Regions from separate parts of the Tardiphaga sp. 215_C5_N2_1 genome, predicted to be linked through region 2. Evidence: riboswitches for the same ligand, from Rfam matches in the RefSeq annotation. Region 2 holds a riboswitch; the other holds the start of a gene.
The links. Region 2 has a riboswitch for S-adenosylmethionine ahead of metX (homoserine O-acetyltransferase MetX). Riboswitches for the same ligand answer to the same signal wherever they lie in the genome.
Positions count from the first base shown of each region.

Region 1 (15,097 bases), 1.1 Mb from region 2:
TATCAGCGCATCGGCGTGACGCCGGATGTCATGTCGCTGGCCAAGGCGCTCGGCGGCGGTTTCCCCATCGGTGCGTGCCTCGTTACGGCGGAAGCGGCCGAAGGCATGGCGCCCGGCTCCCATGGTTCGACCTTCGGCGGCAATCCGCTGGCGGTCGCCGCGGCGAATTCCGTGCTCGATATCATGCTGAAGCCAGGCTTCTTCGACCATGTGAAGAAGATGTCGCTGTTGCTGAAACAGAAACTCGCGGGCGTGGTCGACGGCCATCCTGATGTGCTCAGCGAAGTGCGCGGCGAAGGTCTGCTGATCGGCCTCAAGGCTGTCGTGCCGGCCGGCGATCTCGTGGCCGCATTGCGTGACGCGAAGCTGCTGACGGTTGGTGCCGGCGACAATGTCGTGCGCTTCCTGCCGCCGCTGATCGTCAGCGAGTCCGAGATCGAGCAGGCCGTGCAGCGGCTGGAACAGGCTTGCGTGGCGCTCAGCTCACCTGCAAAGACGCAGGGAGCCGCGTGATGAGCACGTCACCGCGGCACTTCCTCGATCTCACGGCCGTGCCGGCCAGCGAGTTGCGCAATATCATGAACGCGGCTGCCGCCATGAAGGCGAAGCTGAAGGGGCGGGATGGCACGAATGCCGAGCCCGATCGTCCGCTCAAGAACAAGACGCTGGCGATGATCTTCGAAAAGCCCTCGACGCGCACCCGCGTGTCGTTCGAGGTCGGTATGCGCCAGCTCGGCGGCGAAGTCGTGATGCTCACCGGCGCCGAAATGCAGCTCGGTCGCGGCGAGACCATTGCCGACACCGCACGCGTACTGTCGCGCTTCGTCGACATCATCATGATCCGCATCCTCAATCATGACTCGCTGATGGAGCTCGCGGAGAATGCGACGGTGCCGGTCATCAATGGCCTGACGCGCTTCTCGCATCCCTGCCAGGTGATGGCGGATGTCATGACCTATGAGGAACATCGCGGCCCGATCAAGGGACGCACCGTGGCGTGGACCGGCGACGACAACAATGTGCTGATGTCCTGGGCGCATGCGGCCGAGCGCTTCCAGTTCAAGCTTAATATCGCGACGCCGCCGCAGCTGTCGCCGAAGAAGCCGTTCAAGGACTGGGTCAAGGCGGCAAACGCGCCGATCACTTTCAGCGACGATCCCGATGCGATGGTGAAGGGCGTCGATTGCGTCGTCACCGACACCTGGGTGTCGATGGGCGACAAGGACGGCGAGACGCGCCACAACCTGCTCAAGCCCTATCAGGTCAATGCGCGCCTGATGTCGCTGGCCAAGCCCGATGCGCTGTTCATGCATTGCCTGCCGGCGCATCGCGGCGAGGAGGTCACCGACGAGGTCATCGACGGTCCGCAGTCGGTGGTGTTCGACGAGGCCGAAAACCGTCTGCATGCACAGAAGGGCATTCTGGCCTGGTGCCTCAACGCGGTGGCGTGAGACAGCACGGAGCTTTCTTTCTTCCCCTCTCCCCTTGCGGGAGAGGGTGCCTGAGCAAAGCGAGGGCGGGAGAGGGGTAGCGGCAAAGCGCGGTGTTTGTGGCGCCCCCTCTCCCGTCTCGAACATGCTTCGCATGTTCGATCCACCCTCTCCCACCTGGCGAAGCTTCGCTTCGCGCGGGGGAGAGGGAAGAAAAGCGCAGCTGCTTACGCTCCATTTTCCCGGTTCCATCGCCCCCTTTCACTTGCGGCCCTCCGCCCCCAAATAGAGCGCCATGACCCCATCAAATCCAAATCTCCAGCCCGACGCCCCCATCCGCGCGCCGTCCTCCGTTCCGGTCGATGACGCGGTGCTGCCCTTCGAGGTGGCGCCGCTCGATCTGCGCGGGCGGCTGACGCGGCTTGGCCCGGCGCTCGACGAGCTGCTCGCCAAGCATGATTATCCCGCGCCGGTGGCCAAGCTGCTCGGCGAGGCCATCGTGCTGACCACACTGCTCGGATCGTCGCTGAAATTCGACGGCCGCTTCATCCTGCAGACCCAGACCGATGGTCCGGTGTCGCTGATGATCGTCGACTTCCGCGCGCCGGATAAAATGCGCGCCTATGCGCGGTTCGATGCCGAGCGCCTTTTGCCCGGTCTCGGCACCGCGGCGCTGCTCGGCAAGGGCCATCTGGCGATGACCGTCGATCAGGGGGCGGATATGAGCCGCTATCAGGGGCTCGTCGCGCTTGACGGCGGTACGCTGGAAGATGCCGCACATGAATACTTCCTGCGCTCCGAACAGATTCCGACCAAGGTGCGCCTCGCCGTCGGCGAGGAATGGCGCAGCGGCGAGGAAGGTGGCCCGACACATCGCTGGCGCGCCGGTGGCATGCTGCTGCAGTTCCTTCCGAAGGCGCCGGAGCGCGTGCAGCGCGACCTCCATGCCGGCGATGCGCCGGAGGGCGCGAAGGTGGATGCTGTGCCGGAAGATGACGCCTGGGTCGAGGGCCAGTCGCTGATTGGCACCGTCGAGGATGTCGAGCTGATCGATCCAGATCTCTCCGGCGAGCGGCTGCTGTATCGCCTGTTCCACGAGCGCGGCGTCCGCGTCTTCGCGCCATCGCCGCTGCGCGCGGAGTGTTCCTGCTCGCGCGATGCCGTGTCCGGCATGCTCAAGAGCTTCGAGCCGCAGGACCGCGCCGATATGGTCAAGGACGACAAGGTCGTCGTGACCTGTGAGTTCTGTTCGTCAGTGTACGAGTTCACACCGCAGGAAGCGGGCGTGGAATAGGCATTCGCCCGCGTCACGCCCCGCTGTCATTCCCCGGCACACCAATTGGTGTGCCTGAGGGCGCGCGAAAGCGGCTAAGCCGGCAGAGCGCGAACCTCGGCCACTCCACATGGAGTGGCGGGGAATCTCAATCCACACTCGTCATTCCGGGGCGTCGGAGTGCGACGAAGTCGCGCGCAGGCGAACCCGGAATCCCGGAGTGTTTTGCGCTGAACAGGTCGGGATTCCGGGTTCGCGATACGCCGCCTTCGGCGTCTCCTCGCGCCCTCAGGCAAACCAATTAGTTTGCCGGGGAATGACAGTTTGGCGCACCCAAACATTTATTCCTATATCCCGTTGACAATATCTTCATCAGGTTTATATTCCCTCCGTCCTGCCTCACCGAGAGGGGCGATCGCGATCGTCACGTTCGCGGGGTGGGATGCGGTGGACGCCGGAGATGCGGCGTTACGCGGTTCACGGGGGACGTCTGTCTTCGGGCAGGACGGATCTGCGCCAGCACTGCCACTGGCAAGGAGACGGCCGACCTTGAGATGGAAAGATCCCTGGACAGTGTGACGGACGACCAAATCGAAACGCGTTCGGCCAAGTGCTTTGCGGCTACCCTGTCCCTCCGCCCTGGGACATTAATTTTGGTGATGGGACCGTTCGCCATGGCAGATGTGCAAGCAACCGAAAAAACGCCGCAGGCGGAACGTCGGGCACTTGCTCGGCGCCTCCGAAAGTCCTGATGCACTCTCAATTGCGGAAGACCGCATTCGCATCAGGCCCCGGCGTTCCGCACGCCCTCTCACGGGGGCCGGGAATGCAAGCGACGACGGCGCCCCCGCGCCGCAAATAATGGGGGCGATGACGCATGTCTGAAGAGCCGTGGCTGTTTGACAGTTGAATCTGAAATCGCGTGACGCGCGCACAAACACCGTCATGCGCGGGCAGCGCGAAGCGAGCTTCACTAGATGTCCCGCGTATCCACGTCTTGGTGACAAAGGAAGGCGTGGATGGCCGGAACAAGTCCGGCCATGACGTGGGGAGAAGCCGATGATCCCCTTCCGCTGCGCGGCTACACGGCCCCGGAGAGGGAGAAGAGCCAGCCCCTAATTCAGCACGCGCTTGCCGTCCGGTCCGTCCAGCGAAAACAGCGGCACGTCGATCTCGAACGGCTCGCCGGTATCGGTCACCATCTGATAGGTGCCTTCCATGAAGCCGGACGTTGTCGGCAGCGGCACGCGCGATGTGTATTCGAAGCGTTCGCCGGGGCCGAGTACGGGTTGCTCGCCGACGACGCCTTCGCCGCGCACTTCCTGCATGCGGCCGGATGCATCGGTGATGATCCAGTGCCGGGTCTTCAACTGCACGGTCTCTTTGCCGGCATTGGTGATGACGACCGTATAGGACCAGAAGAACTGTCGCTTCTCCTGCGACGAGCTTTCAGGCATGAAATTCGGTTCGACGGTGACTTCGATCTGTCGTGTTATGGCGCGGTACATGGCGGTGTCATCGTTCAAAATGCGTCGCAAGCATAGCGAAAAACACGTTACCGGCCAAATCCAGGGAAAATCGGCGTGGAGTGCTGCGCGGAACGGCGGCAACCCATCGCGGTTTCAACATAGTTACCCCATAATCGATCCCTGATTTGGCTATGACGTGACGGATCGCCCCATGCAGATGGCCTGCGTGGTGTGGGGCGGTCGATTTCATCATGCGACGATTTCCGTTGAGCGGTGCTGAATGACCTCTGTTGCCGACCCGATTGCCGGCCATCCCCACGCAGATGCGTCCTCCCACGTGTCCGCGTCGCGGGCCTCGACGCGTGCGGATGCCGTGTCGTTTCCCGTCGCAGGCACCGAACGCGAATTGCGCCTCGATCTGTTTCGCGGGCTGGCGCTGTGGCTGATCTTCATCGATCATCTGCCGCCGAATATCCTGACCTGGCTGACGATCCGTAATTACGGTTTCAGCGACGCCACCGAGATCTTCATCTTCATCTCCGGCTATACCGCCGCTTTCGTCTATGGCCGCGCGATGCAGGAGCAGGGCACGCTGGTCGCCAGCGCGCGCATCTTCAAGCGCGTCTGGCAGATCTATGTCGCCCACGTCTTCCTGTTCACGATCTTCCTCGCGGAAATCTCCTATGTCGCGACGCGGTTCGAGAACCCGCTTTATTCCGAAGAAATGGGGATTCTCGATTTTCTCAAACAGCCCGACGTGACCATCGTCCAGGCGCTGTTGCTGAAATTTCGCCCGGTCAACATGGACGTGTTGCCGCTCTATATCGTCCTCATGCTGTTCCTGCCGCCGATCCTCTGGCTGATGCGGCGCCGCGCCGATCTCACGCTGGCGCTGTCGGTCGGTCTCTACGCGCTGACCTGGGAATTCGACCTGCATCTGACCGCCTACCCGAACGGCGTCTGGGCCTTCAATCCGTTCGCCTGGCAATTGCTGTTCGTGTTCGGCGCCTGGTGTGCACTGGGCGGCGCCGTCAGGATGTCGCGAATACTGTCATCCAATATCACGCTGTGGCTCTGCGTGGCCTATCTTCTGGCGGCGTTCTGGGTGACGCTGACCTGGTACATTCCGCAAATCCACCATCTGCTGCCGAAGGTCATCGAGCAGTGGATGTATCCCATCAACAAGACCGATCTCGACGTGCTGCGTTTCGCCCACTTCCTGGCGCTGGCGGCGCTCACGGTCCGTTTCCTGCCCAAGGACTGGCCGGGGCTGAAATCGGTCTGGTTGCGGCCAATGGTGCTGTGCGGCCAGCACTCCCTCGAAATCTTCTGTATCGGGGTGTTCCTGGCCTTTGCCGGCCATTTCGTGCTGGCTGAGGTCGCCGGCGGGGCTGGCATGCATGCCTTGATCAGCTTCCTCGGCATAGTTGTTATGTCAACCGCCGCCTGGGTGTTTTCGTGGTACAAGGGCGTCACTGTCAAAGGCGGATCCCGCGCCAAACGATCCGACGCGGATCTCGCAGGAGGGGAAGCATGAAGGCCGTTCTGCGGCTCACGATGCTGGCTGGCCTGCTGGTGGCGGCTCCTGTCCGGGCCGAACCGCCCGCGCATACCTGTGAGGTTCCCGCCTACCTCCTGACCTCCGAAAGCACCCTGCCCAAGGTCGAGGCTGCGGCCAAACCGGGCGGAAAGCTCGATATTCTGGTCATTGGCAGCCGATCCTCGGTGATCGGGGTCTCAGACCACTCCGCAGCCTATCCGAACCGCCTGCAGGCCTATCTGAAGGAGAAGCTGCCGGGCGTCGAGGTGAACGTGGCACTGGAGCTGCAGGTCAAGAAGACAGCCGAGGAAATGGCCCCGACCCTGGAACAGCTGGTGACGGACAAGAAGCCGAACCTGGTGATCTGGCAGACCGGAACCGTGGATGCCATGAAACAGGCCGACGCCGACGACTTCCGGAACGCCCTGGATGAGGGTGTTGCCGCCATGCAAAAGGCCGGAACTGACGTCATTTTAATGAATCTGCAGTACAGTCCGCGCACGGAGACGATGATTTCCGGCTCCGCTTACCTAGATAATATGCGTGTGGTGGCGCAGCAGCACGACGTCCCGCTGTTCGACCGTTTCGCCATCATGCGGCACTGGAATGAGAGCGGTGATTTTGACCTGTTCAGCGCGTCGCCCGGCATGGAGCTGGCGAAGCGGGTGCATGATTGTCTTGGCCGGGCGCTTTCGACCTTTGTCGTCGATGCGGCCAAGATCAAAGCAGCGGATTTGAGGATTCAGCGTTAATGAGTTTCGTCGGCCATTTGTCTCGCTTTGCTGTCGTCGCTGCCTTTGCCGCCTCTACGACCCTCGCACTCCCGATCTCGTCTTCCATCGCTCGCGCGGATACGGCGCAGGCAGCACCATCTGACGGCAAGACCGCCGAACAGACCGTGGCGACCGATGCCGCAGATGCCGCAAAGAAAGGCGTCGCTGCGAAGGCTATCGACAAGGTCAAGGAAGTCGCGAAGTCCGCCACTGACATTCTGAGCCGCGTGCCGTGCCGCGCGCCAAAGGGCGGCATGAAGGCGATGGGCGCGCTGCCGCATGTCGCCAGCAAGCTCGCTGCCGGCAAGCCTGTTGTCATCGTCGCGTTCGGCTCGTCTTCGACCCAGGGGTGGGGATCTACTGCGCCGGAATTCACCTATCCGAACCGTCTCGCTGCGCAGCTCCACCGCGCCTATCCCGGCGCCGACATTGCTGTGCTCAATCGTGGCAAGGGCGGCGAGGATGCGCCGGAAATGATGGCGCGGCTGCAGAACGAAGTGATCAATGCCAAGCCGGATCTCGTGATCTGGCAGGTAGGTACCAATGCAGTGCTGCGTAATCTCGATCCGGCCGAGACCGGCAAGATGATCGAGGACGGCGTCGGCCGCATTCAGGCCGCGGGCTCCGACGTGGTGCTGGTCGATCCGCAATACTCGCCGGCGACGACATCGAAGCCGGAAGGCACCGGCAAGATGTTATCGCTGATGCACAAGGTGGCCGAGCTGCGCAAAGTGGGAATCTTCCCGCGCTTCGAGGTAATGAAGGAATGGCACGAGAGCCAGCAGATGGCGTTCGACAGTTTCGTCATTTCCGACGGCCTGCACATGAACGACTGGGGCTATGCGTGTTTCGCGCAGTTGCTTGGCGACAACATCATCAAGTCGGTCGGCCAGGTGAAGCTCGGCATCAACGAGCCGCAGATTCAGCAGGCGCAGAAGCCGCTGTAAGCCAGCCGTTCTTCCGCCGATACATGTAATAAAGCTCTGTGATGCCCGGCATTCGCCGGGCATCACAGAGTGTGATGGCGCGAACTACGCCTTCGCCAGCGCCGCTTCGAGATCCTCGATCAGATCGTCTCGATGCTCAAGGCCGGCCGAGAAGCGGATGAAGCCTTCCGTGATCCCGAGTTCGAGCCGCGCTTCCAGCGGCAGGCGCTGATGCGTCGTCGTCGCCGGATGCGTGACGAGGCTCTTGGCATCGCCGAGATTGTTGGAGATGCGGGCGACTTTCAGCTCGTTGAGGACGCGGAACGCCGCTGCCTTGCCGCCCTTTACCTCGAAGCCGATCAGCGTCGATCCCGCACGCATCTGCTTCTTCACCGTTGCCGCCTGCGGATGATCCTCGCGGCCCGGATAGATCAGCCGCGAGATCTTCGGATGCTGTGCGAGCACATCCGCTATCGCCGCGGCCGTCTGGGTTTGCCGCTCGACGCGGATCGCCAGTGTCTCCAGCCCCTTCACCAGCGTCCATGCATTGAATGGCGAGATCGAGGGGCCGGTCTGGCGCAGATAGTTGTGAATGTGTTCATCGATGAAGTCCTTCGACGACAGGATGATGCCGCCGAGGCAGCGCCCTTGCCCATCGATGTGCTTGGTCGCCGAATACACGACGACATCGGCACCGAGCGCGAGCGGGCTCTGCCAGAGCGGCGTCGCGAACACGTTGTCGACGATCAGTCGCGCACCGCCGGCATGGGCGATGTCCGCGATGGCTGATATGTCAAGCACGTCGAGCGTCGGATTGGTCGGGCTTTCCAGAAACAGCGACTTGGTGTTCGGCCGCATTGCCTTCTGCCACTGGTCGAGGTCGAGTCCATCGACGAGGGTGAATTCGATGCCGTAGCGCGGCAACAGCTCTTCGATGACGTAGCGACAGGAGCCGAACAGCGCCTTCGCAGCGACGACGTGATCGCCCATGCGCAGCGGCGCGAGAATGGCGGTGGTCACGGCGGCCATGCCGGTGGCCGTCGAGCGTGCAGCCTCCGCACCTTCGAGGTCGATCATGCGGCTCTCGAACATCGACGTATTCGGATTCGAAAAGCGCGAATAGATGAAACCGGGATCTTCGCCCTTGAACCGCGCCTCGCAGGCTTCCGCGGTCTCGTAGATGAAGCCCTGTGTGAGGAAGAGGGCTTCGGACGTCTCGTTATATTGCGAGCGCAGCGCGCCGGAATGAACGAGCCGGGTTTCGGGGCGATAGGACTTCGTAGACATGTGACCTCCAACGTACCCGCGTAACACGGGCACAAAAAAACCGGCCTGGACGGACGTCCTCAGGCCGGGATCGCATGCTGGAAGGACATGTGTCCCCGGCCTGTTTAGCGACTTATTTTACGTGGCTGCAAGCCGGCCGGCTCAAATCACCACGGGATAAGTGATGTGCATATTCCCGCTTGCCCTTTTCGTCAAGGCGGGGCTGAGATAACCGGTAAAGTCGCTATTTTTCAGTGTATTCTCGCTGAAGGACGACCGAAGGACGAGACCTGTGCCGTTTACGCTTGCCCCCGATGCCGATGGAATTCTGCCCGACCGCATGATTGCGGCGATGGCCGATGCCGGCTTGATCCTGCCGGAATATCCCTTCGTCGAGAGCCAGATTCAGCCCGCCAGCCTCGATCTGCGGCTCGGCTCCATCGCCTATCGCGTGCGCGCCAGCTTCCTGCCGGGGCCGAATTCGACGGTCGCCGAGCGCATCGACGAGCTGAAGCTGCACGAGATTGATCTGTCCGATGGTGCGGTGCTGGAAACCAACTGCGTCTACATCGTCCCGCTGATCGAGAGCCTGGCGCTGCCGCCGAACATCTTCGCCGCCGCCAATCCGAAGAGCTCGACCGGTCGCCTCGATGTGTTCACCCGCGTGATTGCGGATGGCACCCGCCGCTTCGACGTCATCGGCGCCGGCTATCACGGTCCGCTCTATGCAGAGATCAGCCCGAAGACATTTCCGGTGCTGCTGCGTGAGGGCTCGCGTCTGTCGCAGGTCCGCTTCCGGGTCGGCAATGCGGTGCTCGACACCGAGGCACTGGAAGACCTGCATGCGCAGGAGCCGCTGGTCGACAGCGAAACGGCAGATCTGAACAACGGCCTCGCACTATCGGTCGATCTGTCGGGCGAGAACGCTTCGGGCTTCGTCGGCTACCGCGCCAAGCGACACACCGGCGTGGTCGATATCGATCGTCGCGGTGGCTACAGCGTCAATGAATTCTGGGAGCCGATCTCGGCGCGCAAGGACGGCACGCTGATCCTCGATCCCGGCGAGTTCTACATTCTCGCCTCCAAGGAAGCGGTGCAGGTGCCGCCGGACTACGCCGCCGAAATGGTGCCGTTCGATCCGCTGGTCGGCGAATTCCGCGTCCACTATGCCGGCTTCTTCGATCCCGGCTTCGGCCATGATGGCGCCGGCGGCAAAGGTTCGCGCGCCGTGCTGGAAGTGCGCTCGCGCGAAGTGCCGTTCATTCTCGAACATGGCCAGATCGTCGGCCGTCTGGTCTATGAGCGCATGCTGGATCGTCCGGATGCCCTCTATGGCCAGCGTATCGGCTCGAATTATCAGGGCCAGAGCCTGAAGCTCTCGAAGCACTTCAAAGTCTGATCGCTCACCGCTCCGCGCAAGCAAGAAAAAAGGCCCGCATTGCTGCGGGCCTAAGTTTTTTCTGGAGACGAAGTAGACGATAGATCGTCAGGCTTACTGAACGAAGCCTGCGCCGAAGTTGCCCAGGTTGAAGCGATAGTTCAGGCCGGCCTTGATCGTGTGCTCGTCGTTCTTGAAACCACCAACGGCGAGGGTCGGCGTGATGAAGTTGACGTTGCCGAAGTCGTAATACTGGTACTCGACCTTGCCCGACCAGTTCTGGGTGAACAGATATTCGAGACCGCCGCCAACCGTGTAGCCATCGCGGCCACCATCGCCGGCAAAGCCGTTGGTGAAGCGCGAGTCAGCCCATGCGTAACCGCCCTTCACGTAGAGCAGTGCTGGACCCCAGGTGTAACCGAGACGACCGGTGACCGAACCGAGGCCGCGATTGTCGAAGTTGCTGCTGGTGGAGAGGAAGCTGTAATTGGCTTCGAGACCGAACACCCAGTTCGGCGCGAACTGGTAGTCGTAACCACCCTGCACACCGCCCATGAACGTGCCGTCATTGCTGCCGCCGAGCAGGTTGTTGTCGTTGCCCGGGAACGCGCCGCCGATGTGACCGCCGATGTAGAAACCGGTCCAGTTGTAGATCGGAGCAGCCGGAGCATAGGCCGGAGCCTTGGTGTAAGGGCGCGCAGCCAGGTCAGCAGCGGACGCCGGAGCGGCCAAAGCGACGAGGGCCAGAGCAGCGGTAGACAGTAGAAGCTTCTTCATCAGGTGTTCCTTCTCAATCCCGACGGGGGATGACGAAAGGCAACCTAGACTATTGCGCAGTGATTGCTGTCACACACGTGCAACAGCGCCTCAAACGAAAAAGGCAGCTTTGGCGACCACGTCGCGCTTAAGACACAGCATTGCCCAAATTGATTCAGGAACTTTTCACGATGTGCAATTTCACTTCAATCACGTTCGGATTGAGGCGCTGGAACACGACAACCGTTGATCAGCCACGGTAACGCAACGCTTCAACCAGCGCCGCGAATGCGGATGTCGGTTGTCGGCGGCTCGGATAATAAAGGTGATAACCCGAGAACGGTTGGCACCAATCGTCCAGCACTTGAACAAGCCGGCCTGAGGCAATGTGATCGCGCACGCGATCCTCCGGCAAATAGGCCAGCCCCAGTCCGTTCAGCACCGCCTTGTGGCGCAGCGACATGTTGTTGAACACGATCTGGCCATCGACGCGTACTTTCAAGGCGCGCCCGCGCTTCTCGAACTCCCACGCATAGAGGCCGCCCATGGTCGGCAGACGGATATTGATGCAGTCATGCGCGGTGAGATCTTGCGGTCGTTTCGGCGGCGGTCGTTTGGCGAAATAGGACGGTGCGCCGACCACGACCATGCGAAAGTCCGGTCCGATGCGGACGGCAATCATGTCTTTCGCGACCTGTTCTCCCAGGCGAACACCGGCGTCGTAGCGTTCCGCGACGATATCGATGAGGCCGTAATCGACGACGAGTTCCGCCTTGATGTCGGGATAGCGCGGCAGCAGCTTGGCAAGCGCAGGCCAGATGATCGTTTCGGCGGAATGCTCACCGGTTGTGATGCGGATGGTGCCGGCAGGCTTCTCTCGCAGCTCCGTGACGGCCGCGAGTTCGGCGTCGATCTCTTCCAGCTTCGGGCCGATCGTCCGGATCAGGCGTTCGCCAGCCTCGGTCGGCGCGACGCTGCGGGTCGTTCGGGTCAGGAGGCGCAGTCCGAGCCGTTCTTCGAGACCGCGGATGGTGTGACTGAGCGCGGATTGCGAGACGCCGAGCTTGGCGGCTGCGCGCGTAAAGCTCGCCTCCTTCGCGACGGCAAAGAAGGCGAGGAGGTCGTCGATTGTCTGGCGGGCCATTCATGAATCCGGCTGATAAGTGCGTGCAGATTATATCATCTAGTCTCATGGGCGCACGATCTCCAGATGTCGCATGTCGGCGGCAAAATCCCACCAGCGCGGGAGCCGCTCATTGGCCGGATGGCACAGGAGATCTGACATGAAGACACGCAAACTCGGACGCAGCGGACTGGACGTCTCAGCCATCGGGCTCGGCTGTATGGGCATGAGTTTCGGCTACGGGCCTCCGGCCGACACAACGGAAATGACCGCACTGATCCGCGCGGCGGTCGAACGCGGCGTCACGTTCTTCGACACCGCCGAAGTTTATGGCCCGTTCACCAATGAAGAACTCGTCGGCGCGGCGCTCGCGCCGGTTCGCGATCAGGTGGTCATCGCCACCAAATTCGGCTTCAGGCTCGATCCCGCAACCGGTCAGCAGGTCGGTCTCGACAGCCGCCCCGCACATATTCGTGAGGTCGCCGAAGCATCGCTCAAGCGCTTGAAGATCGATGCCATCGATCTGTTCTACCAGCATCGCGTCGATCCCGACGTGCCGATCGAGGATGTCGCCGGTGCGGTGAAGGACCTGATCAGCGAGGGCAAGGTGAAGCACTTCGGCCTGTCCGAGCCGGGCGTGACGACAATTCGCCGTGCCCATGCCGTACAGCCGATCACCGCAATCCAGAGCGAATATTCGCTGTGGACGCGTGGCCCCGAAAAGGAAGTGCTGGCGACGCTTGAGGAGCTCGGTATCGGCTTCGTCCCCTACAGCCCGCTCGGCAAGGGCTTTCTCACGGGCGCCATGAACGAGTGCACGACGCTCGACAGCGGAGACTTCCGCAATATCCTCCCGCGCTTCACGCCCGAAGCGCGCAAGGCCAACCAGGCGCTGGTCGATCTGCTCGGCGAGATCGCCGGACGCAAGCAGGCGACGCCGGCCCAGATCGCGCTGGCGTGGCTGCTGGCCCAGAAGCCGTGGATTGTGCCGATCCCGGGCACCACGAAACTGCACAGGCTTGAAGAGAACCTCGGTGCAGCAGACGTTGAGCTGACAGCCAACGATCTGCGGGATATCGACAGCATTGCTGCAAAAATCACCGTGCAGGGCAACCGATATCCGGACAGGCTGGAGGCGATGACCGGCCGGTAGTCCGCAGGTCACTCGCTGCCTAGACCTCGCGTTGTTCCCACAGTGCCGTGAGGCCTTCGCGGTAGGTTGGAAATGCGAGCTTCACGCCGAGCTCGCGTTTCAGCCGCGCATTCGAGATGCGGTTGTTGCTGGCATAGAAGCTGCGCGCCATCGGGCTCATCTCGGCGGTTGCGAAGTCCTGCTCGGGCGGCGGCGCGATTCCCATCAGCGAAGCGGCAAATGTCACGACGTCCTGCGGCGGCGCGGGCTCGTCGTCGCAGAGATTGAAGATGCCGGTCTGCGCGTGATCGAATGTTGCGGCGACAGATGTTGCGATGTCGTCCACATGGATGCGGTTGAACACCTGGCCCGGCTTGACGATGCGATGGGCCTTGCCGGTTTTGAGATTCTCCAGCGCATTGCGGCCGGGACCGTAGATGCCGGCGATGCGCAGGATTGTCGTGCGATCGCCGGCCACGGCGCGCCATGCGTCTTCGGCATCAATGCGTGCCCTGCGCCGACCCTCGCCGGAGACCGGGGCGGTTTCGTCGATCCAGGCACCCTGATGATCGCCGTAAACCCCGACGCTGGAGAGATAGACAATGCGCCGGATGCCGCTGGCCGCGATTACAGAGCCGAAGGTCTGCAGCACGGGATCGCCATCTGCGCCGGGCGGGACCGAGACGAGCAGCGCATTGGCGCTCGTGAGGCGATCGGCAATGCCGGGATCGGTGACATCCGGGTTGAAGACCAGCGTCTCGATATCCCGAGCAGCCGACTTGCCGGCCGTGCGGACGGTGCCGGCAATCCCGGTGAATTGACCGCCGTGCCGGGCGATGAACCGGTTTGCGCTGTAGCCGAGCCCGAAGACGAAAAGACGCACGATCATCCCATTTCTGCATGAATTCGGGCGCGCCGGCCCATTTCAAGATCATCATTCGGGCTGCAGCGCGTGTCGGTCAAGTGCGCGACACCGTCATCTTTTGTGCTACTGCTCTGCTGCGAGACCGGCGCGAATGCCGGCAGATTTGGGAAGGACAAGGCGATGGCCACCACGCTGGCAGCAGATGCATATGCGCCGCGCTACATCAAACTGAATGCGCGCGACAACGTCGCCATCATCGTCAATGATTTTGGCCTGCCTGCGGGCACCATGATGACCGGTGGTCTGGAGCTGCGTAATTTCGTGCCGCAGGGGCACAAGGTGGCGCTGGAAGATATCGCAAAGGATGCGCCTATCATCCGCTACGGCGAAATCATCGGTTATGCGCTGGATATGATTTCCGCCGGCGAATGGGTCGAGGAGGCGCGCATCCATATGCCCGACGCGCCGGATCTCGACAGTCTTGAAATTGCCAATGCGGTTCCGGAGCCTCAGCCGCCGCTGAACGATTACACATTCGAAGGTTTTCGCAATCGCGACGGCTCCGTCGGCGTGAAGAACATTCTCGCCATCAGCACGTCGGTGCAATGCGTCGCCGGCACGCTGGAATTTGCGCTCAAGAAGATCAAGGCCGAGCTGCTGCCGCGCTATCCGAATGTCGATGACGTCGTCGCTGTCACCCACGGCTATGGCTGTGGTGTCGCGATCAATGCGCCGGATGCCTATATCCCGATCCGCACGCTGCAGAACATCGCGCGCAATCCCAATTTTGGCGGCGAGGTGATGGTGGTCGGCCTCGGCTGCGAGAAGCTCGCACCGGAGCGTTTGCTGCCGAAGGAGGATCCCGGCAGCATGATGCGCCTTCAGGATGAGAGCAATCAGAGCTTTGGCGACATGGTGGATACGATCATCACCATGGCCGAGGCGCGGCTGAAAATCCTGAACCAGCGCAAGCGTGAGACCTGCCCGGCCTCCGATCTCGTGATTGGTCTGCAATGCGGCGGCAGTGACGCGTTTTCCGGCGTGACCGCCAATCCGGCGCTCGGCTTCGCGAGCGATCTGCTGGTGCGCGCCGGCGCCACGGTGATGTTCTCCGAAGTCACCGAAGTCCGTGACGCCATCGAATTGTTGACGCGCCGTGCGGTCAA
Region 1 is NZ_CP197240.1:4,871,489-4,886,585, forward strand. It holds gene AB7828_RS23160 (aspartate aminotransferase family protein) at 1-513, shown strand, start outside; gene argF (ornithine carbamoyltransferase) at 513-1,451, shown strand; gene AB7828_RS23170 (Hsp33 family molecular chaperone) at 1,726-2,724, shown strand; gene apaG (Co2+/Mg2+ efflux protein ApaG) at 3,819-4,211, opposite strand; gene AB7828_RS23180 (OpgC domain-containing protein) at 4,453-5,709, shown strand; gene AB7828_RS23185 (SGNH/GDSL hydrolase family protein) at 5,706-6,464, shown strand; gene AB7828_RS23190 (SGNH/GDSL hydrolase family protein) at 6,464-7,432, shown strand; gene AB7828_RS23195 (O-succinylhomoserine sulfhydrylase) at 7,517-8,698, opposite strand; SAM riboswitch at 8,782-8,861, opposite strand; gene AB7828_RS23200 (2'-deoxycytidine 5'-triphosphate deaminase) at 8,970-10,076, shown strand; gene AB7828_RS23205 (outer membrane protein) at 10,170-10,832, opposite strand; gene AB7828_RS23210 (LysR family transcriptional regulator) at 11,062-11,955, opposite strand; gene AB7828_RS23215 (aldo/keto reductase) at 12,095-13,087, shown strand; gene AB7828_RS23220 (SDR family oxidoreductase) at 13,107-13,949, opposite strand; gene garD (galactarate dehydratase) at 14,112-15,097, shown strand, end outside.
Region 1: it holds a riboswitch for S-adenosylmethionine, as region 2 does, so the genes downstream of both, AB7828_RS23195 (O-succinylhomoserine sulfhydrylase) here and metX (homoserine O-acetyltransferase MetX) in region 2, are expected to answer to the same signal.

Region 2 (15,097 bases):
AACAGCGACGACGCCGCGGTCAATCCGAATGCCGTCGAGCCCGATGCCGAGGTCTCCTTCGTCACCCGCGATCTCGGTCAGGTACTGCCGAAAGCCAAGATCGGCGCCAGCGTTGCTATTGATGAAGTCTTGATGCGCGTGCGCGACGCCTCCAACTGGCGCGGCAATACTGGCGTTCGCTACACGACGGTCGCCAGCGCCACCGGCGATATCGGCGGACAGCCCGACATGAAGATGGCCTATGCCGCCGAAGGCACCACAGCCGATCCTTATGCGGGCTTCGAAACCCGCATCGTGCCGGAAAACGTCACGCTGCTGGCCAAGACCAAGGATCAGGCGACCGGCGGCAACCCGAATGGCGAGCGTATCCATATCGTCAAGAAGGGCGACACCATCCTGACCATCCTGCGCGACCAAGGCGCGATGCCCGAGGAAGCCAAGGCCATTGCCACTACGCTGGGTGCCCGTGGCCGCGACGGCGGACTGAAGGAAGGTCAGAAAGTTCGCATCCTGATGTCGCCGGCCGGACCGGGCCAGCGTTTGCAGCCGTATCGCGTGATCGTCGCCAACGACTCCACCATCGAAGCTGTCGCCGCCCTCTCCGATCTCGGCAAATACGTCGCCGTCGATGTCTCCAGCATGAACACCGTCGCCGAAGCGCCAAGCGCATCGGACGATGACGAGGAGGATGACGGCACCGGCGTGCGGCTCTATCAGAGCATTTACGAGACGGCACTGCGCAACAAGGTCCCGGCCACCGTCATCGAGGACATGATCCGGATCTACTCCTACGACGTGGATTTCCAGCGCAAAGTACAGCCCGGCGACTCGTTCGACGTGTTCTTTGCCGGCGAAGACGAAGGCGCCACCATCACCGAAAAGACCGAAGTGTTGTTCGCTTCGCTTACGGTGGGCGGCGAAACCAAAAAATACTATCGCTTCCTGACCACCGACGACTCGGTCGTCGACTACTATGACGAGACCGGCAAGAGCGCGAAGAAGTTTCTGGTCCGCAAGCCCGTCAATAACGCCATCATGCGTTCGGGCTTCGGCGGACGCCGCCACCCGATCCTCGGCTACACCAAGATGCATACCGGCGTGGACTGGTCGACGCCCTACGGCACCCCGATTTTCGCATCCGGCAATGGCGTGATCGAAAAAGCAGCCTGGGAAGGCGGCTACGGCAAATATATCCGCATCAAGCACAACAACGGCTACGAGACCGCCTACGGTCATATGTCGGCCTTTGCCAAGGGCATGGAGCCCGGCAAGCGCGTGCGGCAGGGTCAGGTCATCGGCTTCGTCGGCTCCACCGGCATGTCCACCGGCGCCCACGTTCACTACGAAATTCTGGTCAACGGCCGCTTCGTCGATCCTATGCGCGTGAAACTGCCACGCGGCCGCTCGCTCGAAGGGCCGATCATGGCCGGCTTCGAGAAGGAACGTGACCGGATCGACGCCCAGATGACCATGCGAGGCCCCGGCGCCCGCGTGTCCGACGCAGGCGTGACCGGCGCGGTGCCACCAGCACGGCCGACGACCAGCCGCTAAATTCGTATTTTTCGTCTTGTTCTGCGCGTCAGACCGATGCCGCGTGGGCTAGGGGACGCTTGGGACAGTGGCAAAAGGGCCGCTGAGGTCCGACGATCAATCCGCAGCGAGCTCTGCAGACCCGATCAGGTGAACGCCAGGCGCGCCGATCACGGCTGCCTCGATCAATGCGTCGGCGATCTTGTCGGCGGGGCTGATCCGATAACTGCGCGGCAGAACCGGACCCAACACACCGAGCACCGCCGCCGCGACGTGTTCGCCCAGCCGGAATTCGTCGCGGTCACCGCCGATCAAGCCCGGCCGCACAATCGTCAAAGACGGAAAGCCCATCGCCTTCAGCGCTTCCTCCACTTCGCCTTTGGTACGCGGATAGAGCAGCTTTGAGCGCGCATTGGCACCCACCGACGAATTGAGCGCGAAACGGCTAGCGCCGTGCTTGCGCGCCAGCCGGGCGACCTCCAGCGGGTAATCATAATCCACAACGCGAAATGCCTGATCCGAGCCGGCCTTGGCGCGCGTCGTGCCGAGTGCACAGATCACACCATCGACGTCCCACCAGTCCTCCTCGGCTGGTAACCGGTCGAAGTCGACCAGCGGGTTGTCGAGCTTCGCATGCGCCTCGAGCGGCCGCCGCGTCGACGCAACGATGCGCGTGATCCGACTGTCGGCGAGCGCTTTGGCGATGACATGGCGGCCGACAAGGCCGGTGGCGCCGACCACGAGAATGCGGGTCATGATCTTTCTCCAACGTGGAAACGGCCTGAACCGTGAGGTTCAGGCCGTTTCGTTGCGTTTAAACCCGTGCCGTCAGTTCAGCTGCCGCTTCGGCACCGGCGCCTCGAACTCGGCGATCTCCGCGGTCCGGGCCGGCTTGCCGTTGAAGGTCAGGACGTTGCCGGCGGCGCTTATGTCGACATGGTCACCGTCCTTGACGTCGCCGGCGAGGATCATCTCGGCCAGCGGATCCTGCACGTTGCGCTGGATCACACGCTTGAGGGGACGGGCGCCGTAGGCGGGATCCCAGCCCTTGTCGGCGAGCCAGTCACGGGCTTCGTCCTCCAGCACCAGCGTGATCTTGCGATCTTCCAGCAGCTTGGTGAGCCGCGCGAACTGGATCTCGACGATCCGGCCCATTTCGCTCTTCTGCAAGCGGTGGAACAGGATGATCTCGTCGACACGATTCAGGAATTCCGGCCGGAAATGGGCGCGGACGTTGCCCATCACCAGGTCGCGCACCGCTGACGTATCCTCGCCCTCGGGCTGGTTGACCAGGAATTCCGAACCGAGATTCGACGTCATGATGATCAGCGTGTTGCGGAAATCGACGGTGCGGCCCTGGCCATCGGTCAGGCGGCCATCGTCGAGCACCTGCAGCAGCACGTTGAACACGTCCGGATGCGCCTTCTCGACTTCGTCGAACAGCACGACCTGATAGGGCCGCCGCCGCACAGCTTCGGTCAGCGCGCCGCCCTCGTCATAACCGACATAACCCGGAGGCGCGCCGATCAGGCGTGAGACCGAGTGCTTCTCCATATATTCGGACATGTCGAGGCGAACCATCGCGGTGTCATCGTCAAACAGATAGGACGCCAACGCCTTGGTCAGCTCGGTCTTGCCGACGCCGGTGGGGCCGAGGAACATGAACGAGCCGATCGGCCGGTTCGGATCCTGCAGGCCTGCCCGTGAACGACGGACGGCAGTTGCCACCGCACGCACAGCTTCGGCCTGGCCGACGACGCGCTCGCCAAGGCTCAGCTCCATGCGCAGCAGCTTGTCCTTCTCGCCTTCCAGCATCTTGTCGACCGGCACGCCGGTCCAGCGCGAGACCACCTGCGCGATGTGATTGGCGGTGACCGCCTCTTCCATCATCTCGGAATTCTCGTTGGCTTCGATATCGGCCAGACGCTTTTCAAGATCGGGAATCCGGCCATAGGCCAGCTCACCCGCGCGTTGATATTCGCCGCGGCGTTGCGCTTCGGCGAGTTCTAAGCGCAAGCCATCAAGCTCGCTCTTGAGCTTCTGCGCATTCGACAGCTTGTTCTTCTCGGCCGACCAGCGCTGGGTCAGCGCTGCCGATTTCTCTTCGAGCTCGGCGAGTTCCTTCTTGAGCGTTTCGAGCCTGCTCTTCGAGCCTGCATCGGTTTCCTTGCCAAGCGCCTCCTGCTCGATCTTGAGCCGGATGATCTCGCGGTCCATCGAATCGAGTTCTTCAGGCTTGGAGTCGACCTGCATCTTCAACCGTGCCGAAGCCTCGTCCATCAGGTCGATGGCTTTATCCGGCAGGAAGCGATCGGTGATGTAGCGGTTCGACAGCGTGACGGCAGCGACCAGTGCGCTATCCGTGATGCGGACACCGTGATGCTGTTCATATTTGTCCTTGAGGCCGCGCAGGATCGAGACGGTGTCTTCCACAGTCGGCTCAGCCACGAAGATCGGCTGGAAGCGCCGCGCCAGCGCCGCGTCCTTCTCCACATGCTTGCGATATTCATCGAGCGTGGTGGCGCCGATGCAATGCAATTCGCCGCGGGCGAGCGCAGGCTTCAGCAGGTTGGACGCATCCATCGCGCCATCGCCCTTGCCGGCGCCGATCAGCTGATGCATTTCGTCGATGAACAGGATGATGCCGCCCTCGGCCGAGGTCACCTCGCCGAGCACCGCCTTCAGCCGCTCCTCGAACTCGCCGCGATATTTCGCGCCGGCAATCAGCGCACCGAGATCGAGCGACAGCAGGCTTTTGTCCTTCAGGCTCTCCGGCACGTCGCCATTGAGGATGCGCAGCGCGAGACCTTCGACGATGGCGGTCTTGCCGACGCCGGGTTCGCCGATCAGCACGGGATTGTTCTTGGTTCGCCGCGACAATACCTGAATCGTGCGGCGGATTTCCTCGTCGCGGCCAATCACCGGGTCGAGCTTGCCATCACGCGCAGCCTGGGTCAGGTCGCGGGCATATTTCTTCAACGCGTCATAAGCGTTTTCGGCCGTGGCGGAATCCGCCGTGCGGCCCTTGCGCAGCGCATTGATCGCGGCATTGAGATTTTGCGGCGTGACGCCGCCCTTGTTCAGCAGGCTGCCGGCTTCGGAGTCCTTGTCGAGCGCCAGCGCAAGTAGCAGCCGCTCCACGGTGACGAAACTGTCGCCAGCCTTTTCGGCGGCCTTTTCGGCGGCATCGAAGGCGCGCGCGGTCGCCGGCGCCAGATAGACCTGCCCGGCCCCTGCGCCCGAGACCTTGGGCATCTTGCCCAGCTCGGTTTCCGTCGCCTTCAGGATGGCGCGGGAGTTGCCGCCGGCGCGATCGATCAGGCCGCCGGCCAGACCTTCGCTGTCGTCCAGCAGGACTTTCAGAATGTGCAGCGGCGAGAATTGCTGATGGCCCTCGCGCACGGCCAGTGACTGCGCCGACTGGATGAAGCCGCGCACCCGTTCGGTGTATTTCTCAATATTCATTGTGTGTTGTCCCTCGGCCTGCCCTGTCCGCCTCGAAAGCACGGATGGGGCATCTTCATTGGGTATCCGCAGGCCGCATTGATGGTGGTCAACCGGCTGCGGTCGTCGCTGGCGTCAAAACCAGCTTGATGCAAATGTGGGCAGCCAGTTCCCGAAACGGAAGGGGTCCGCATAAAATTCCAATCGGCCAGGCGATGGCGCCGCGGGCCCAAATCTCTTAAGACCGGAACCATGCCAGAACAGTCTTACGCCAGCGTTGCCAGCATCTACCGCTATCCGGTGAAGGGCCTGACGCCCGAGCCTCTGGAACAAGTCACGCTGAAGCCCGGTCAGACCCTGCCGGCCGACCGGCGCTATGCCATCGAGAACGGCCCGATCGGGTTCGACCCGGCAGCACCGCAATATTTTCCCAAGACCCAGTTTCTGATGCTGATGCGCAACGAGCGCCTGGCGGCGCTCCGCAGCCACTACGACGACGCCAGCCATACGCTGACAATCCGGCAGGACAATCTAGCGGTGGCGCGAGCCGACCTGCAGACGACCGAAGGACGTGCAGAGATCGAAGCGTTCTTCGCGAAGAATTTTGCCGATGAATTGCGCGGACCACCCAGGGTGTTGTTCGCGGACGGCCATAGCTTTTCGGATGTGCCGCGCAAGGTGGTGTCGATCATCAACCTCGCCAGCGTCAAAGATCTCGAAAAGGCCGTCGGACAGCCGGTGCATCCGCTACGCTTTCGCGGCAACGTGCATGTAGCGGGCTGGCCGGCCTGGCATGAATTCGACCTGATCGATCGGACGCTCGCTATCGGCAGCACCCGGTTCAAAGTGGTGAAGCGCATCGTCCGCTGTGCAGCGACCAATGTCGATCCGGATACGGCCGCACGAGATCTGACGATTCCGAAAACGCTGCTGCAGACCTATGGTCATGCCGATTGCGGAATTTACGCTGAGGTCATCACCGGCGGCACGATCACCGCCGGCGATAAGATCGTCGTCGCAGAATAGACGAACTCAGCTCGTCGGCATCACGTAGGCGTAAACGCGACCACGCGAATACACCGACTCGGCGACGCGGTTGCCGTGATTGCCGGAGACGATGATCGGATTGCCCTTGGCATCGACGCCCGAGACGACACCGACATGACCGCCGCGACGACCGCGCGACATCACGGCGATGGCGCCGACCTGCGGACCGGAGATGCGCTGGCCATAGCTCGAGAACGAGCGCGCCATATCAGACCCGGTGCCTTGATGGCCGGTGCGCTTCAATACGAGGTTCATGAACGCTGCGCACCACAAGCGACCGCGCGCCGTCGGATTGCCGCGGCCGATGAAGCTGCGCGCTGCATCGACGATGCCCGAACCGCCGAAGCCGCCGGAAGGCTGGTTCATGCTTGCATTGGCGTTATTGAAATTTGTGGAGTCGCCGAACGAAGGCGCCTGCTGTTCGACTCGGGCACTGCGCCGTGCATACCGCGCGCGATGCCGGACGTGATGACGCGTGCTGTGTGTGTACTTGCCGACGTGGTGCGAATGACGCGAAGCACCATGATGAGGACGTGCCGACGCGGGAGAGACTGACGCGAGAACTGCCGCCGAACACACCGCAAGAGCCGAGATGCGAAGTGCACGGCGATACGCAAAGAACTGAACCATACCGAATTTTTCCTCTTAACACCCCCGAACCCCATCAGCCCAAATACGCGGGCTAACAATCGGGACGGGCGTGGTAACGAAGTTGGTATGGCGATAACAAGACCTAGAACGGTTCAAGTGACGATTTTTTAACGGCGACATCGGAGGGAATCGCTTCAACTTCAACGGACGCCATACGTATAGACATAGCAGCCACCCATTCGACAGAATGCGCGCTTATATTACCTATTCGAATTAGCTTTTACGCACATCTTTGGCGTGTATCGCAGGTCGACACACGGCGTGAAAAGCCGCATGGAATGCGGTATTTCTGTTTCCATCAGGCAGAAATCTACACGCGATCAGGGTTGCGCCGATTTACTCGCGCGGCTCAGCAGGAAAACGCCCTGCTCCCCGAACATGTTCCAGAACCACCACGGCGCATTGAGGCGCAGCGGACGGCCATAGAGATCGAGCGCAACGGCGCGCTCCATCTTCACGTTGATCTCGTCGCACAAGACAACGAAATCCTTGATGGTACAGAAGTGAATGTTCGGCGTGTCGTACCACGTCGCCGGCAGATTCTCCGTACGCGGCATCCGGCCACCGACAAGCAACTGCACCCGCATCTTCCAGAAGCCGAAATTCGGAAACGACACGATCGCGCTGCGGCCGATGCGCAGCAGATTTTCCAGCACGACGCGCGGCTGCCGCGTCGCCTGCAGCGTCTGCGACAGGATCACGTAGTCGAACGCATCGTCGGGATAGTTGATCAAGTCCGTATCGGCGTCGCCCTGCACCACTGCGAGGCCTTTGCCGACACAGCGGTTGACGCCCTCGCGCGACAATTCGATGCCGCGGCCGTCAATGCCGCGGCTTTCCAGCAATTGCAGCAGATCGCCATCGCCGCAGCCCACGTCGAGCACCTTCGAACCCGGCTTGATCATCTCCGCGACCAGGAGGTGATCGCCACGATAATCCTGCGTGCCGCGCGGCGCCGGCGTCGCCACCGCAGAATTCAGCGGCAAGGCTTGTTGTGGAAACGCCATCTCTATGTCCCCGTAACAGGCAGGCCGCGCACGGAGGCTGCGGAGTTCAGGAATGCACCGGCGATATCGAGGAACTCGGGCACGTCGAGCAGGAAGGCATCATGACCCTTGTCGGTTTCGATCTCCGCAAAGGACACGCGGACGCCGCCGGCATTCAGCGCGTGCACGACGTCGCGCGATTCTGCCGTCGGGAACAGCCAGTCTGATGTGAACGACATCAGACAGAAACGCGTCTGCGTATCGCGAAACGCTTCCGCAAGCTTGCCGTTGTGGTCGGCTGCGATATCGAAATAGTCCATCGCACGCGTCAGGTAGAGATAGGAGTTGGCATCGAAGCGCTCGACGAAGGACGAGCCCTGATAGCGCAGATAGCTCTCGACCTGAAAATCCGCATCGAAGGAGAATGTCGGCAACTCCCTGTCCTGCATGCGGCGGCCGAACTTGCGGTGCAAGGCGGCATCCGACAGATAGGTGATATGCGCGGCCATCCGCGCGACGCCGAGGCCGCGATGCGGATGTGTGCCTTCCTCGAAATAACGCCCGCCGCGCCAATCGGGATCGGCCATCACGGCCTGACGACCCAATTCGTGGAACGCGATGTTCTGCGCCGAGTGCCGCGTGCTGCAGGCAACCGCCAGCGCGGAGAACACGCGCTCCGGATAGGCCGCGGTCCATTGTAGCGTCTGCATGCCGCCCATGGAACCGCCGACGACGCAAAACAACTGACCGATACCCAGACTGTCGATCAGCATCGCCTGCGCACGCACCATGTCGGGAATGGTGATGACCGGAAAATCCAGTCCCCAGATCTTGCCGGTGGCGGGATTGGTCGAGGCCGGACCGGTCGAGCCCATGCAACCGCCGAGCACATTCGAACAGATGATGAAGTAGCGTTCGGTGTCGAGCGCCTTGCCGGGGCCGACCAGTGTCTGCCACCAGCCGGGCTTGCCGGTGATCGGATTGATATTGGCGACGTGCTGGTCACCGGTCAAAGCGTGGCAGACTAGGATCGCATTGGATTTGTCGGCGTTGAGCGTTCCGTAGGTCTGATAGGCGATCTGGAACGGGGCGAGGTCGACGCCGCAATCAAGCCGCAGCGGCTGATCCATGCCAAAACCCGCGACCAGCGAGGTCGGGTGATCGGCTTCATGTCCACGCTCATCGGGGCGGACAACCGGACTCTTCACCAGTTCGACATTTACCATCTTGATACCGGCCTCCTCAGGAGGTTCTCAAACCAAAACCGGAATCAGGCCATAAAAAACCCGGCCTGAACAAATAGCTCGGCCGGGATCAAACTGTCCCCGGCCTGTTTAGCGAGTTGTTTAACGTGGCTGCAAGCCGGCCGGCTCAAATGACCACGGAAGAGCCCAGAAACTAGTCCCACACCCGCCTGCCGTCAATATGGGCATACCCCGGTCAAATTGCCCAACTGCCCTGCGGCCAAATCTTCCATGTTTTCTTTGCTTTCCGGCACCGTCTTACCTAATCAATGGCCGTGCCCGCCGGCTCCCTGGAGCCGGCCCGGCAAGCTCGACGGGACCTATCACGCCTCCCGTCCCGAAGGTTTTGAACATGTCGAAATTACCACCCGCCCCGCCCTCGCTGGATGAACTGCGCAAAGAGATCGACAGCATCGACGCGCAGGTTCACGCCCTATTGATGCAGCGCGGCGACATCATCGACCGGCTGATTTCGGTGAAGCAGACCCAGGAGGTCGGCTCGGCCTTTCGGCCGGCGCGCGAGGCCGACATGATGCGCCGTCTGGTGCAGCGCCATCGCGGCATCCTGCCGATCGACACCGTCGAGAGCATCTGGCGGGTGATCATTTCGACTTTCACTTACGTTCAGGCGCCGTTCTCGGTGCATGCGGATCTGTCGCTCGGCGAGAGCGCGATGCGGGATTCCGCGCGCTTTCATTTCGGCTTCACGGTGCCTTACGTCGCGCATTTCAGCGCCGCCGCAGCGGTCGAGGCCGTGGCCAAGTCCAAGGGCGATCTCGCGCTGGTCTCGGCGACGTCCAGCCGCACGCCGTGGTGGATCCCGCTGGAAGCCCTGGGCGCGCCGAAGATCATCGCACGCCTGCCGTTCATCGAACGCGCCGACCATCCGGCCGCATTGCCGGTGTTCGTGGTGTCGCGCGTTGCCGACAGCGCCATGGTGACCGAGGTCGAGATGTGGAGCGTGCGGGTGTCCGGCTGGAATGCCGAGACCGCGCGTGCGCTGTCGCCGCTGGCCGAAATCGTCGCCGTGCCGGATACCGCCTTTGACGGCGCGGCGCTGCTGATCTCGATCACGAGAGCCTCCAGCCTCGACAAGATCAAGTCGGCGCTGATCGAAGCCGGCGCCTCGGTGCGCTCCACGGCTCTCGTCGGCAGCCACGCAACCCGCTATACCGTGGCCGCCAGCGACGCACCGCGTTCGTAAGCCAATCTGACGTTCTGGAGTTGAAGATGTCCCGTCCTGTGCCGAAGCCCGGCATTCTCGATATCGCGCCCTACACCCCTGGCAAGAGCCCGGTGGTGGAGCCCGGCCGCAAGACCTACAAGCTGTCGGCCAACGAGACCCCGTTCGGTCCGTCGGCGCGCGCCAAGGACGCCTTCGCCACCGCTGTCGCGCATCTCGAGGATTATCCGGAAGGCACGTCGAAGGTGCTGCGCGAGGCGCTCGGCCACCGCTTCGGCCTCGATCCCGCGCAGATCATCTGCGGCGCCGGCTCCGACGAAATTCTGAACCTGATTGCGCATGTCTATCTCGGCCCCGGCGACGAGGCGATTTCAACCGCACACGGCTTCCTGGTCTACCCGATCGCTACCCAGGCGAACGGCGCCACCAATGTGGTCGCTCCGGAAACCAACTTCACCTGCAACGTCGATGCGATCCTGAACTGCGTCACACCGCGCACCAAGCTGGTGTGGCTGGCGAACCCGAACAACCCGACTGGCACCTATCTGCCGTCCTCCGAGATCAAACGCCTGCGCGCCGGCCTGCCGGAGCACGTGCTGCTGGTGCTCGACGCCGCATACTGGGACTACGTGACCAAGGGCGACTACGACAACGGCCTGGAACTGGCGAAGACCACCGAGAATACCGTCGCCACCTACACCTTCTCGAAGGTGCACGGCTTGGCCGCCCTGCGGATCGGCTGGATGTTCGGCCCTGCGCACATCGTCGATGCGATGAACCGGATTCGTGGGCCGTTCAACGTCTCGGCGCCGGCGATGATGGCCGCGGTGGGCGCGATCGAGGACACCGGCCATGTCGAGATGTCGCGCACATACACCGCCAAGTGGATCGGCATCCTGACCGAGGAAATAACCAAGCTCGGCATCGAGGTGACGCCAAGCGTGGCCAATTTCCTGCTGATGCATTTTCCGGCGACCGGCAAGACCGCAGCAGATGCCGATGCGTTCCTGACCAGGCGCGGGCTGGTGCTGCGCGCCGTGACCAATTACGGCCTGCCGAACTCGCTGCGCATGACCATCGGCACCGAGGAAGCCAACAGGCTGGTGATCGAGACGCTGCGTGAATTCATGGCATCGAATTCGGGGCAATGACGTGAGCGCCACGCCGCCCTTCAAACGTATCGCCCTGATCGGCCTCGGCCTGATCGGCTCGTCGCTGGCGCGCGGCATTCAGCAGCTTGGCCTTGCCGGTGAACTCGTTGCCACCGACAATTCGGCGGCCGTGCGTGCACGCGCCGTGGAAATCAAGCTCGCCGACCGCATCGCCGACGACAATGCCAGCGCCGTCAAGGATGCCGATCTGGTCATCGCCTGCGTCCCCGTCGGCGTGGCGGGCGACGTTGCGAAAAGTATCGCGGCGCATCTTTCGCCCGGCGCGATCGTGTCCGACGTCGGTTCGGTGAAAGCCTCCGTGCTGCACGCGATGTCGGAATATCTGCCGGACAACATCCACTTCATTCCCGCGCATCCGGTCGCCGGCACGGAAAACTCCGGTCCCGACTCCGGCTTCGCAGAACTGTTCAGCAATCGCTGGTGCATTCTGACGCCGCCCGAGGGCGCGGATCCTGCGGCCGTCGAAAAGCTCACCGGCTTCTGGGCTGCGCTCGGCGCCAATGTCGAGATCATGCAGGCCGCGCATCACGATCTGGTGCTCGCGGTCACCAGCCATCTGCCGCATCTGATCGCTTATACAATCGTAGGCACGGCCGACGAGCTCGAAGATGTCACGAGGTCGGAAGTGCTGAAGTTCTCCGCGGGCGGTTTCCGCGATTTCACCCGTATCGCAGCATCAGACCCGACCATGTGGCGCGACGTGTTCCTCGCCAACAAGGACGCGGTGCTGGAAATGCTCGGTACCTTCCAGGAAGACCTTTCGAAACTGACCCGTGCCATCCGCCGCGATGACGGCGATGCGCTGTTCGAGCACTTCACCCGCACCCGCGCGATCCGCCGCGGCATCGTGAGTATCGGTCAGGATGAAGCGGCGCCGGACTTCGGGCGCAAGCATCAGGCGCTGACGAAGAAGGATTGAGCGCAGGACCAACAGCCGTCATTGCGAGCGAAGCGAAGCAATCCAGCCTTACTTGCTTTGCGGCTTCTGGATTGCCGCGTCGCTTCGCTCCTCGCAATGACGTGGAGAGGCCGGTGAACCTCACGCCTAAAACAACGGCGGGATCTGCGCCACGCGCAGCGGCCCGAGGAACACCGCGCCATCGACAAACTTCAGCGGGAACGACCGCGCCGCTTTGCCTTCCAAGACAGCCGCAGTCCCGATCGAATTGACGCCGGCGGCAAGGCCGCTGCCGGCATTCTTGCGCACGACATTGCCGAGACCGGGGATCGCGCGATCCAGCGCACCGAGGATGTTGTTGACGTCTTGCGACTTCACGCCGGGCGCAATGCGATCCAGCGCCTCCTGAGGCACGCCCATCTCCAGCAACTTGTCGATGCCGAGGGCGGCGATAGCCTTGTCCAGCCCCGCCACGGTCATCTGCAATTCGCCGTCGAGATTGCCCGCGGCGGTCAGACCGAGCGAGCCCGTCGCCAGCGAGATGATCTCGCCCTGCTGGACGCGCGACTGCACGATCTCGACGCGTCCACCTGCAGCCTGAAGCTCGCGGAAACGCTGCGGCCAGGGCTTGGGCGAGACATCCTTGAGTCCGCTGAGCAATGCGCGGATATCGGCATCGAACGGCGCTGCGAGGATCGGATGAACATCGGCAATGCTGCCGCTCCTGATCTGCAGGGCCGTCTCGATCACCGGCTTGTCCGGCGTGGAGTTTGCTGCCGTGCGGCCATGCAATTCGACCTGTTTGGCACGTGCGGTCGGCGCCTGCACCGAGCCGGCGAAGCGGTCGAGCGACACATCGTCGAACACGATGTCGGCGCTGTCAGGCGTACCGGGCAGACCGGTGATGCTGCTGCGCGCCGAGCCCCAATTCATTACCATCGCCGGCTGACCGCGATCGGACAGGACTGCCGGCGCGGTGAATTCGGCGACCAGGAGCCGCGGCGTGTAGATCTGCGCAACCACGACGATCTCGCCGAGCTTCGCGGTGATCGGCACCTGCGTCGCATTCTGGGTGGCGGTTTGCGAGGTCAGCGAAACGCTGACACCGCTGCAGCGGACTTCGAGCCGGAACGGGAAGCCGGAGACCGAACGGTTGGCGCAATCATAGACGCGGCCAGCCGCGGCCTCTCGGGCGCGCCAGATATCGACGTTTTCGTCGACCTTGGACGCGGCATAGAACCAGAAGCCGCTCCACGCCGCCGCAAGGACGACGATGATGACGGGCAGGATGAAAATCGGCCAGAGGCGGCGCTGGGTGGGCTGTGCATATTCGGACATGGCGGGACGTAGATCGCATGATTTTGTCAAATCGGCGATCCCTTTCATGGGGTTATCCTGTCGTCGCAGGGCCACATTGCAGGAAATCAAGATCGCCCGGGCCCAAGGTTTCTGCTAGGTCGGCATCATGACCGCGAAAATCACCGCCCAGCCCGATTCCGACAGCGATCTCTGGGTGTTCGGCTATGGCTCGCTGATGTGGCGGCCGGGCTTCGAGTTCATCGAACAGGTCCCGGCCCGGCTGATCGGCGAACATCGGGCGCTCTGCGTCTATTCCTTTGACCACCGCGGCACGCCGGAAAAGCCCGGCCTCGTGCTCGGCCTGGACCGCGGCGGCGCCTGCCGCGGCATTGCCTTTCGCGTGGCGGCCAAGCTGCGCCACGACACCATCGCCTATCTCAGGGAGCGCGAGCAGACCACCCATGTCTATCGCGAGGTCATGCGCTCGGTCTGGCTGGATGATGTGGAGCGCACCCGCGTCAGCGCGCTGGCCTATGTGGTCGATCGCGGCCATGTGCAATATGCTGGACGATTGAGCCTTAGCGAACAATTGCACTTCGTGCGGCAGGGCCACGGTCGTTCCGGGCTGAACCGCGATTACGTGCTGTCGACCGTGAAGGCCATCGAGGCCGAAGGTTTTCGTGACGCGCAGCTCCATCAGCTCGCAGCCATGCTGCACGAGTGACCAAGCGCTAGCTTTCTTTCACTGCCACATTCGGCACGCGCCCGAAGATCGTCGCCTGCTCCGCGCGCGCCTCCGCAACGATACGATCGGTGGCGGCCTCGATCGACGTGCTGATCGCCGCGATGAATTCCTTGCGGGGCAGGCCGGCCGGCAGAGGATCGAGAAACTCCACCACCAGCGTGCCGGGATAGCGCAGGAAGGTGCGGCGCGGCCAGAACAGGCCGGAATTCAGCGCCACCGGCAGACACGGCGCGCCGGATTTGGCGTAGATCTGCGCGACACCGGGTTTGTAATCCGGTGGTGCCTCGACAGGCCGACGCGTGCCTTCGGGAAAGATAATGAGCTGACGGCCGAGCTGGATTTCCTCGGTGGCGCGCTTGGCCATATCGATGAGCGAACGCGCACCGCCATCGCGATCGACGCCGATCATTTTCGACTTCTTCAGGTACCAGCCAAAGAACGGAATCTGCCCGAGCTCGCGCTTGTAGATGAACAGCGGCCGGTCGAAGAACGGCATCAGCGCGAAGGTCTCCCACATCGATTGATGTTTCGAGGCGACCACCAGCGGCCCCGCCGGAATTTTCTCGAGTCCGCGATAATCGACCCTGGTGTTGCAGACGATACGCATCAGCCAGATGCTGCTGGTCGCCCACGCCTTCGCGATCGCCATGAAGGCACGCGGCGGCATCACGAAGGTTGGAATCGCCACCAGGATCCAGAACACCAGCAGCACATAGAACAGCACGTTGTAGATCAACGAACGCACGAATATCGAAGTCATGGTGTTCCGATCAGCTCAATTGCAGTTCAATTCGCAGACGCCGTGGCCGGCCGGCGCTGCGGCGCGTCGCTCTGCTGGTCGCTGCCGGAATCCGGCATCAGATCAATGCCGATATTCGCCAGCCGCACCCGCACTTCG
Region 2 is NZ_CP197240.1:3,751,734-3,766,830, forward strand. It holds gene AB7828_RS17865 (M23 family metallopeptidase) at 1-1,551, shown strand, start outside; gene AB7828_RS17870 (NAD(P)H-binding protein) at 1,648-2,286, opposite strand; gene clpB (ATP-dependent chaperone ClpB) at 2,359-4,995, opposite strand; gene AB7828_RS17880 (MOSC domain-containing protein) at 5,227-6,000, shown strand; gene AB7828_RS17885 (TIGR02594 family protein) at 6,007-6,651, opposite strand; gene metW (methionine biosynthesis protein MetW) at 6,993-7,679, opposite strand; gene metX (homoserine O-acetyltransferase MetX) at 7,682-8,884, opposite strand; SAM riboswitch at 8,972-9,051, opposite strand; gene AB7828_RS17900 (chorismate mutase) at 9,255-10,106, shown strand; gene hisC (histidinol-phosphate transaminase) at 10,133-11,236, shown strand; gene AB7828_RS17910 (prephenate/arogenate dehydrogenase family protein) at 11,238-12,176, shown strand; gene AB7828_RS17915 (DUF2125 domain-containing protein) at 12,303-13,493, opposite strand; gene AB7828_RS17920 (gamma-glutamylcyclotransferase) at 13,621-14,178, shown strand; gene AB7828_RS17925 (lysophospholipid acyltransferase family protein) at 14,186-14,959, opposite strand; gene AB7828_RS17930 (YdcF family protein) at 14,986-15,097, opposite strand, start outside.